Regions from separate parts of the Microbacterium sp. NPDC008134 genome, predicted to be linked through region 2. Evidence: riboswitches for the same ligand, from Rfam matches in the RefSeq annotation. Region 2 holds a riboswitch; the other holds the start of a gene.
The links. A riboswitch is a leader RNA that binds a small molecule or an ion and turns the genes downstream of it on or off. The one in region 2 is predicted to bind thiamine pyrophosphate.

Region 1: linked by a shared signal. The riboswitch ahead of ACFY9N_RS16040 (ECF transporter S component) and the one ahead of thiM (hydroxyethylthiazole kinase) in region 2 are both predicted to bind thiamine pyrophosphate.

Annotation. Positions count from the first base shown of each region.
Region 1 is NZ_JBIBHO010000004.1:118,770-122,169, reverse strand. Features, by position in the region: gene ACFY9N_RS16045 (ABC transporter ATP-binding protein) at 1-927, opposite strand, end outside; gene ACFY9N_RS16040 (ECF transporter S component) at 927-1,613, opposite strand; TPP riboswitch at 1,604-1,715, opposite strand; gene ACFY9N_RS16035 (D-alanyl-D-alanine carboxypeptidase family protein) at 1,799-3,400, shown strand, end outside.
Region 2 is NZ_JBIBHO010000002.1:569,518-572,917, reverse strand. Features, by position in the region: gene ACFY9N_RS13495 (bifunctional hydroxymethylpyrimidine kinase/phosphomethylpyrimidine kinase) at 1-1,242, opposite strand, end outside; gene thiM (hydroxyethylthiazole kinase) at 1,239-2,087, opposite strand; TPP riboswitch at 2,078-2,171, opposite strand; gene ACFY9N_RS13485 (NAD-dependent epimerase/dehydratase family protein) at 2,173-3,156, opposite strand; gene ACFY9N_RS13480 (AAA family ATPase) at 3,259-3,400, shown strand, end outside.

The sequences.
Region 1 (3,400 bases), on a different contig from region 2:
GGTCGACTTGCCGGCCCCGTTCGGTCCGGTGATCGCGAGAACCTGCCCTGCATGCACGTCGAGGTCGATGCCGGTTGCGACCGGCTTACCCTTCACCCGGGCGACGGCGAGGTCGCGGGCCGAGATCAGCACCTCACCGGGCGTCGACAGTGGGGCGGGCGGAGCATCCGGAGTGAACCCGGGAACCCACACGCCGTCGGACGCGAGCCGGCTACCCTGCTCCCCGAGCACCTGCGCGGGCGATCCATCGGCGACGACCCCGCCCTGCCCGACGACGATCACCCGGGTGATGAGCGGCAGCCACACGTCGAGACGGTGCTCGACGACGATCAGCGTCGCGGGGTGCGCCTGCAGCATCCGCTCCACCGCGTCGCGCACCTCGACCACACCCTCGGGATCGAGGTTGGCGGTCGGCTCGTCGAGCAGTACCAGGCCCGGACGCATCGCCAGGATGCCGGCGAGCGCGAGCCGCTGCTTCTGCCCGCCCGACAGCGCCTTGGTCGGGCGATCGAGGGGCACATCGAGGCCGACCGCGTCGAGCGCCTGCGTCACACGCGGCCAGATCTCGGCGCGCGGGATGCCGAGATTCTCGCACCCGAAGGCGACGTCGTCACCGACCCGGGCGAGGATCACCTGCGAATCCGGGTCCTGCAGCACGAGGCCGGTGCGTCCGCGCGTCGCGGCGGCCATCTGCCCGTCGACGAGCAGCGAGCCCTGCGACTCGCCCTCCTCGTCGCCACCGAGTACCCCGGCGAGGCCCTGCAGCAGCGTCGACTTGCCGGCACCGGACGCGCCGAGCACGAGCACGCGCTCGCCCGGTTCGATCCGGAACGAGACGTCCTGCAGCGCCCACGCCAACCGGCTGGCGTGACGCCAGCCCCACGCGGTCGCCTCGACCGTCGCGGGGCCGGCCTGATCCGTCGTCATCAGACGCGGACGCGCGCCTCACGGCCCGAACCGAACCGGTCGAGCGCTCCCGTGGCCGCGATACCGCGCGCCAGCACCCACGACAGGGCCCCGGCGATCACCGCGCCCGATACGACCGTGCTGATCAGGTAGATCACCGTGAACTCGGTGCCCGACCCGGCGTACCAGAGGATGAGGTTGTTGATACCGCCCGCGAGGGCCGCGCCGGCTCCGGCGAGGATCGCGACGGGCAGCGACCAGCGGCGGTAGAAGAAGAGCAGGAAGATCAGCTCGGCGCCGAGCCCCTGCACGAGGCCGGCCTCGAGCGTGAGGAATCCGCCCCACTGGTTGCCGATCAGCGCTGACACGACCGCGGCGAGCAGCTCGACGTAGATCGCCGCGCCCGCCTTGCGGATGATCAGTCCGCCGAGCACACCGGCGAACAGCCACGGCCCGTCGAGCAGCCCCTGCAGGCCCGGGAGCAGCGGCTCGAGGAGCGCCTTCGGGCCGAGGTAGCCGACGTTCCAGGCCAGGAAGATCAGGCCGGCGGCGACACCGAGCACGCTGGCGACGACGATGTCGACGACGCGCCAGCGCCAGATGCTGGCGGCGGCCTTCGCGGATGCCGGCTTCGTCGCGGCGGATGCCGGTGCGGATGCCGTCTCGCCGGCGTTCTTCGCGGCGGATTCGGGCGTGGACGTAGTCATCTGAACTCCTCCCTGCGCTGGCATGACCCAGATCAGGTTCGACGGTCGAAGCGCGATTCGCTCCCTCTCAGCCCGGCTCGCCGGACTCCCGTGGTTGTGCTGACCAGCATACCCGCGCGCCGACACCCGCGCCCGCCCGTGACGCATCGCCGCAGATCAGCCCGGGGATTGGGTACCGTAAACGGGTGACCCTCCCTCCCGCCGACGCCGACATCGCCGCTGCGCCCGACTCCGGCGCGCGCGCGGCCGACGCCCCGGGCGAGTCCACTGGCGTGGCGACGGCATCCGTTCCGGCAGACGCGGCGCCGGCAGGGGCGGCGCTGGCAGAGGCGAGCGTGTCGTCGCCGGCACAGGGCGACGCCGTCGCCCTGGAAGGCGCGGACGCGGGTGTCGCGAGTGCTGACCTCGACGGCGTCGATGCCGAGACCGATGGCGAGGCATCCGATGCACCGGAGACGCCCGAGGCCGCATGGGCCGATGAGAAGCGCCCGGCCACCGCCCTGACCTGGATCGACACCGCTGCTGTGGCAGCGGGCTCCGCTGCGCGCACCTATGACGAGCCATACGTCGAGGATCCTGCCGTCGCGATCATGCGCGGCGCCCGCCTGCGCCCGGCGATCGCGAGCGCCCGCGTGCTCGTGCCGATCGGCATGGTGCTCGGGCTGGTCGGCGCCTACGCGGGCACGACCCTCCTCTGGCCGCTGCACGAGGTCGCCCCCACCGTTCATTCGGTCGAGTTCACCACGGTCGCGGCTCCCGCGGCCACGGTCACCTGGCCCGGCGTCGGGAGCGCGGCCGTCGGGGTGGGCGGCATCGGTTCCACGGCATCCTCGCTGGATGCTGCGAGCATCGCGAGTATCACCAAGGTGGTCAGCTCCCTGATGGTTCTCGATCAGATGCCCCTGGCGCTCGGCGAACAGGGCCCCGAATTCTCCTTCACCTACGCCGACAGCCAGACGTACTGGTCGTACCGGATCTCGGATCAGTCGTCGCTCGATGTGCCGGTCGGCGGGGTGCTCACGGAGTACCAGATGCTGCAGGGCACGCTGCTCGGCTCGGCGAACAACTACGTCGACCGTCTCGCGCGGGAGATCTGGGGGTCGGATCAGGAGTTCGCGGCCGCGGCCGAGGTGTGGTTGCGCGAGCGCGGGCTCAGCGACATCACGGTCGTCACGCCCTCGGGCTTCGACGTCGGCAACGTCGCGACCCCCGACGCGCTGGTGCGGCTCGGCGAGTTGGCGATGAAGAATCCCGTGTTCGCGGAGATCGTCGGCACACCGGCTGTCGAACTGCCGGGCGCGGGCCTGGTCACCAACACGAACGGTATGCTCGCCGATCCCGGCGTCGTCGGTATCAAGACCGGCACGCTCGTCGGGTGGAACCTGCTCACGGCGAAGAACGTGACCGTCGACGACAGCACGGTGCAGCTCTACGCCGCGGTGCTGAACCAGGACGACGACGAGCAGCGGCTCGCTGCCACTCGGTCGTTGTTCGCCGAGGTCGAGGCAGCACTCCTCGCCCAGGAACCCGCCGTTCCGGCCGGCACGGTCGTCGGTCAGGTGCGCACCGAGTGGGGCGAGGAGGTCGACATCGTGACGGATGCCGACGCCGACGTACTGCTCTGGAACGGCGCCGCGGCGACGACCTCGACGAGCTTCTCGCTTGGCGACGCGCGGGAGGGCGGCGACGCGGTGGGATCGCTGAGCACGACCGGCCCGATCGACGCGACGACGACGGAACTCGTGCTCGACGACGATGTCGAAGGCCCCGGCATCTGGTGGCGCCTC
Region 2 (3,400 bases):
TCCGCCGAACTCCTCCCGGATGTCGCGGCGAACGTCGATGATCGCATCGGGCGTCCGGTCGCCGGCGAGGTGGCCTCCCTTGACCAGCACCGCCACACCGTGCTCGCTCGAGAGCGCTTCTCCCGCGGCGAGCGCCGCCGACCATCCGTCGATCTCCCGGCGGGTGAGAACCGCGAGCTCCGCGAGGTTCGGCGTGACGAGATGGGCGCGGTGGAGCACCGAGACCAGGGCCTCCTCGGCATCCGCGTCGAGAAGCCGGTCCCCGCTCGTCGCCACCATCACCGGATCGAGCACCACGATCGGCGGATGCACCCGCTCCAGCCACGCGCTCACGGCCTGCACGACCGCGGCGTTCGCGAGCATCCCGATCTTCACGGCGTCGATCACGATGTCGTCGGACAGCGCGTCCAGCTGCGCGGAGAGGAACGCCGCGTCCGGCACGTGCACGTCGCGCACGCCCCGCGTGTTCTGCACGGTGAGCGCGGCGATCGCCGCCATCCCGTACCCGCCGTTCGCCGCGATCGATTTGAGGTCGGCCTGGATCCCTGCCCCGCCGGACGGGTCGCTGCCGGCGATGCTCAGGACGCGCGGTACGGCTCCGCGTCGCCATCGCGCCCGGAACGCCGCGGCCGCTGAGCGCGGATCCGGGGAGGCGCACAGCGCGGAGACGACCGCGAGTCCCGCGGCACCGGCATCCTGCAGGTGCTCCGTGTCGTCGATCCCGACGCCTCCGATCGCGACGCAGGGCAGAGCGGCTTCGCGGGCGAGCGCCCGGAATCCCTCGATGCCGAGTGCCGGCGGGTGATCGGGTTTGGTCGCCGTCGGACGGATGACGCCCACGCCGAGGTAGTCGACCGTCCCCTCGGGCAACGCGCGGATCGCGTCGAGATGCGCCGCGCTGTTCGCCGTCAGCCCGATGAGCGCGTCCGGGCCGAGAGCCACGCGCGCCTCGAGCACCGAGGCATCGCCCTGGCCGAGATGGACCCCGTCGACCCGGGCACCCCGTGCGCGCGCGGCGAGGGCCGCCTCGAGACGATCGTTCACCACGAGGAGCGCGCGTCCGTCGATCACGCGGGACAGCTCGACCAGTCGTGCGACGACCTCGGCGTGTCCGGCATCCTTCTCCCGGAGCTGGACGATGCGCACACCGCCGTCGACCGCCTGACGCACCGTCTCGACGACGCCGCGTTCGCCGCAGAGACCGGCGTCGGTGACGAGATACAGGGAGAGGTCGGCGATCATCGCGTCGCTTCCTCGACGCGTGAGCGTGCGCTCACGTCGGCCGGTTGGATCGCTGCGAGCGCGTCCAGAAGCGCGACGGCGAAGCTGCCCGGTCCCGTTGCCGTGGCCGCGGCATCCTCCGCGGCGATCGTGTAGACGAGCGAGGCCGCGGCGACGGCATCGAGCGCTCCGACGTCCGTCGCCCGCGCGGCTCCGAGGAACGCCGCCATCACCGCACCGAGTGCACAGCCGCCGCCGGTCACACGGGTCAGGAGCGGGTCGCCGTTCGCCAGACGCACGATCCGCTCGCCGTCGGTCAACAGATCCACCGCGCCGGAGACCGCGACGACGCTGCCGTGCCGTCGGGCGAGGTGCCGCGCGGCGTCCCGCGCGGCTTCGGTGCTGTCGGTGGCATCGACTCCGCGTCCGCCCGCGCTCATCCCCGCCAGGGCGAGGATCTCCGATGCGTTACCGCGGATCGCCGTCGGTCGACGCTCGGCGAGGTCACCCGCCAGGGCGGTACGCACCGGCAGTACTCCGATCGCGACGGGGTCGAGCACCCAGGGTGTCCCCGCGAGCGTCGCCGCCTCGGCGGCTTCGAGACTCGCCGCACGTTGCTCCGGCGCGGGCGTGCCGAGGTTCACGAGCAGACCCGAGGCCGCACCCGCGAACATCCCCGCCTCGCCCACGATGTCGACCATCGCCGGCGCGGCGCCGACGGCGAGCAGCACGTTGGCGGTGAAGCCGGTCACGACCGCATTGGTGATGCAGTGGGTCAACGGCGGCGCCGCGCGCAGCACCTCGAGCAGTTCGGCCGCGCACTGCACGGTCGAGGGGGCGGACGATGGACGCAGACGATCGCTCATTGCGACATCCCTTCGCTAGTACGAACTAGATCAGGTTCGACGGGTGTGATCTCAGCCGCGGATGCGGCACCCCGTGTCACTCGTCTCAGAGTCTAGCGACGCGCTCGGCGCCTCCGAGCTCCGCGAGGAGGATTTCCTCCTCCGCCCGTCCGAGACCGGCCCGACGAGGACGATCCACGCCGCGCATCCACTCGTCGGCCACGACCCGCGCGGCCGTCTCACCGAGGGGGCTCAGCGAACCTCCCGTCGCGAGGAACCTCTCGTTGCGGCGGGTCATGAACCCGGGCATGTCCGCCGGGAGCCAGAGCGGCAGAGAGCGCGCGCCCATCCAGTACTCCACGCCCCGCGCGCGCAACCACTCCTCGCTCGCCTCCCGCACTCCCGCGGTGTGCCCGGTAGCGCGACGCACGGCATCGAGCATCTCGGCGAGCGCGATGCTGTCGCCGATCGCGTTCACCGCGCCGACGGCCCGCGAGGAGACGACGTAGGCCGCGAGGTCGTCGACGTCGATGATCTGGGCGGCACGTCCGTCCAACGGTGGCACGAGCACCGGCCGCTCCCCCGCCCGCGCGAACGCCGCCGCCCAGTAACCGAAGCGGTCGCTCGGGTCGCCCTCGCCCACGATCAGCCCGGGTCGCACGCTCAGTGCGCGATCACCCAGCGTGGCGACGGCGTCTTCGGCGGCCGCCTTCTGCGCTCCGTAGTCGGCTTCCGCCGCCGAGGAGGACGGATGCCGCGATGCGGACTCGTCGGTCCCGACGGTCTCGTCGTCGGCGTACACCGAGATCGAGGACACGAAGACCCAGCGCGCGGCACGGACGCCCAGTTCGTCGACCGCCCTGGCGACCTGGAGCGCGGAGGATGAGACGTCGACCACGAGATCCCATTCGCCGTCGAGTTCGCGGTACGGGTCGATGCCGGCGCGGTCCCCGACCACGAGCGTCGCCCCGTCCGGCGCCGGACGGCCCCCTCGCGCGAGGCACGTCACGGCGGTTCCGTCCTGGAGGAGGCGGTCGGCGATCCGGCTCGACAGCCATCCGGTACCACCGAGGATCAGTGCCTTCGTCATGCATCCAGCACACCAGCACCGGCGCGTCGACGGAAGCGCCTCTGCTCAGAGCGGAGTCTCGGATCGGTACGGAGTGTCGGATGCTGCTGACACCATGGGGCCATGCTCACGACCCTCGCCGTCTCCGGCTACCGCTCGCTCGTCGACGTCGTCGTGCCGCTCGATCCGCTCACGGTGATCACGGGGGCGAACGGTACGGGCAAGTCGAACCTCTACCGTGCGTTGCGCCTGCTCGCGGCGACCG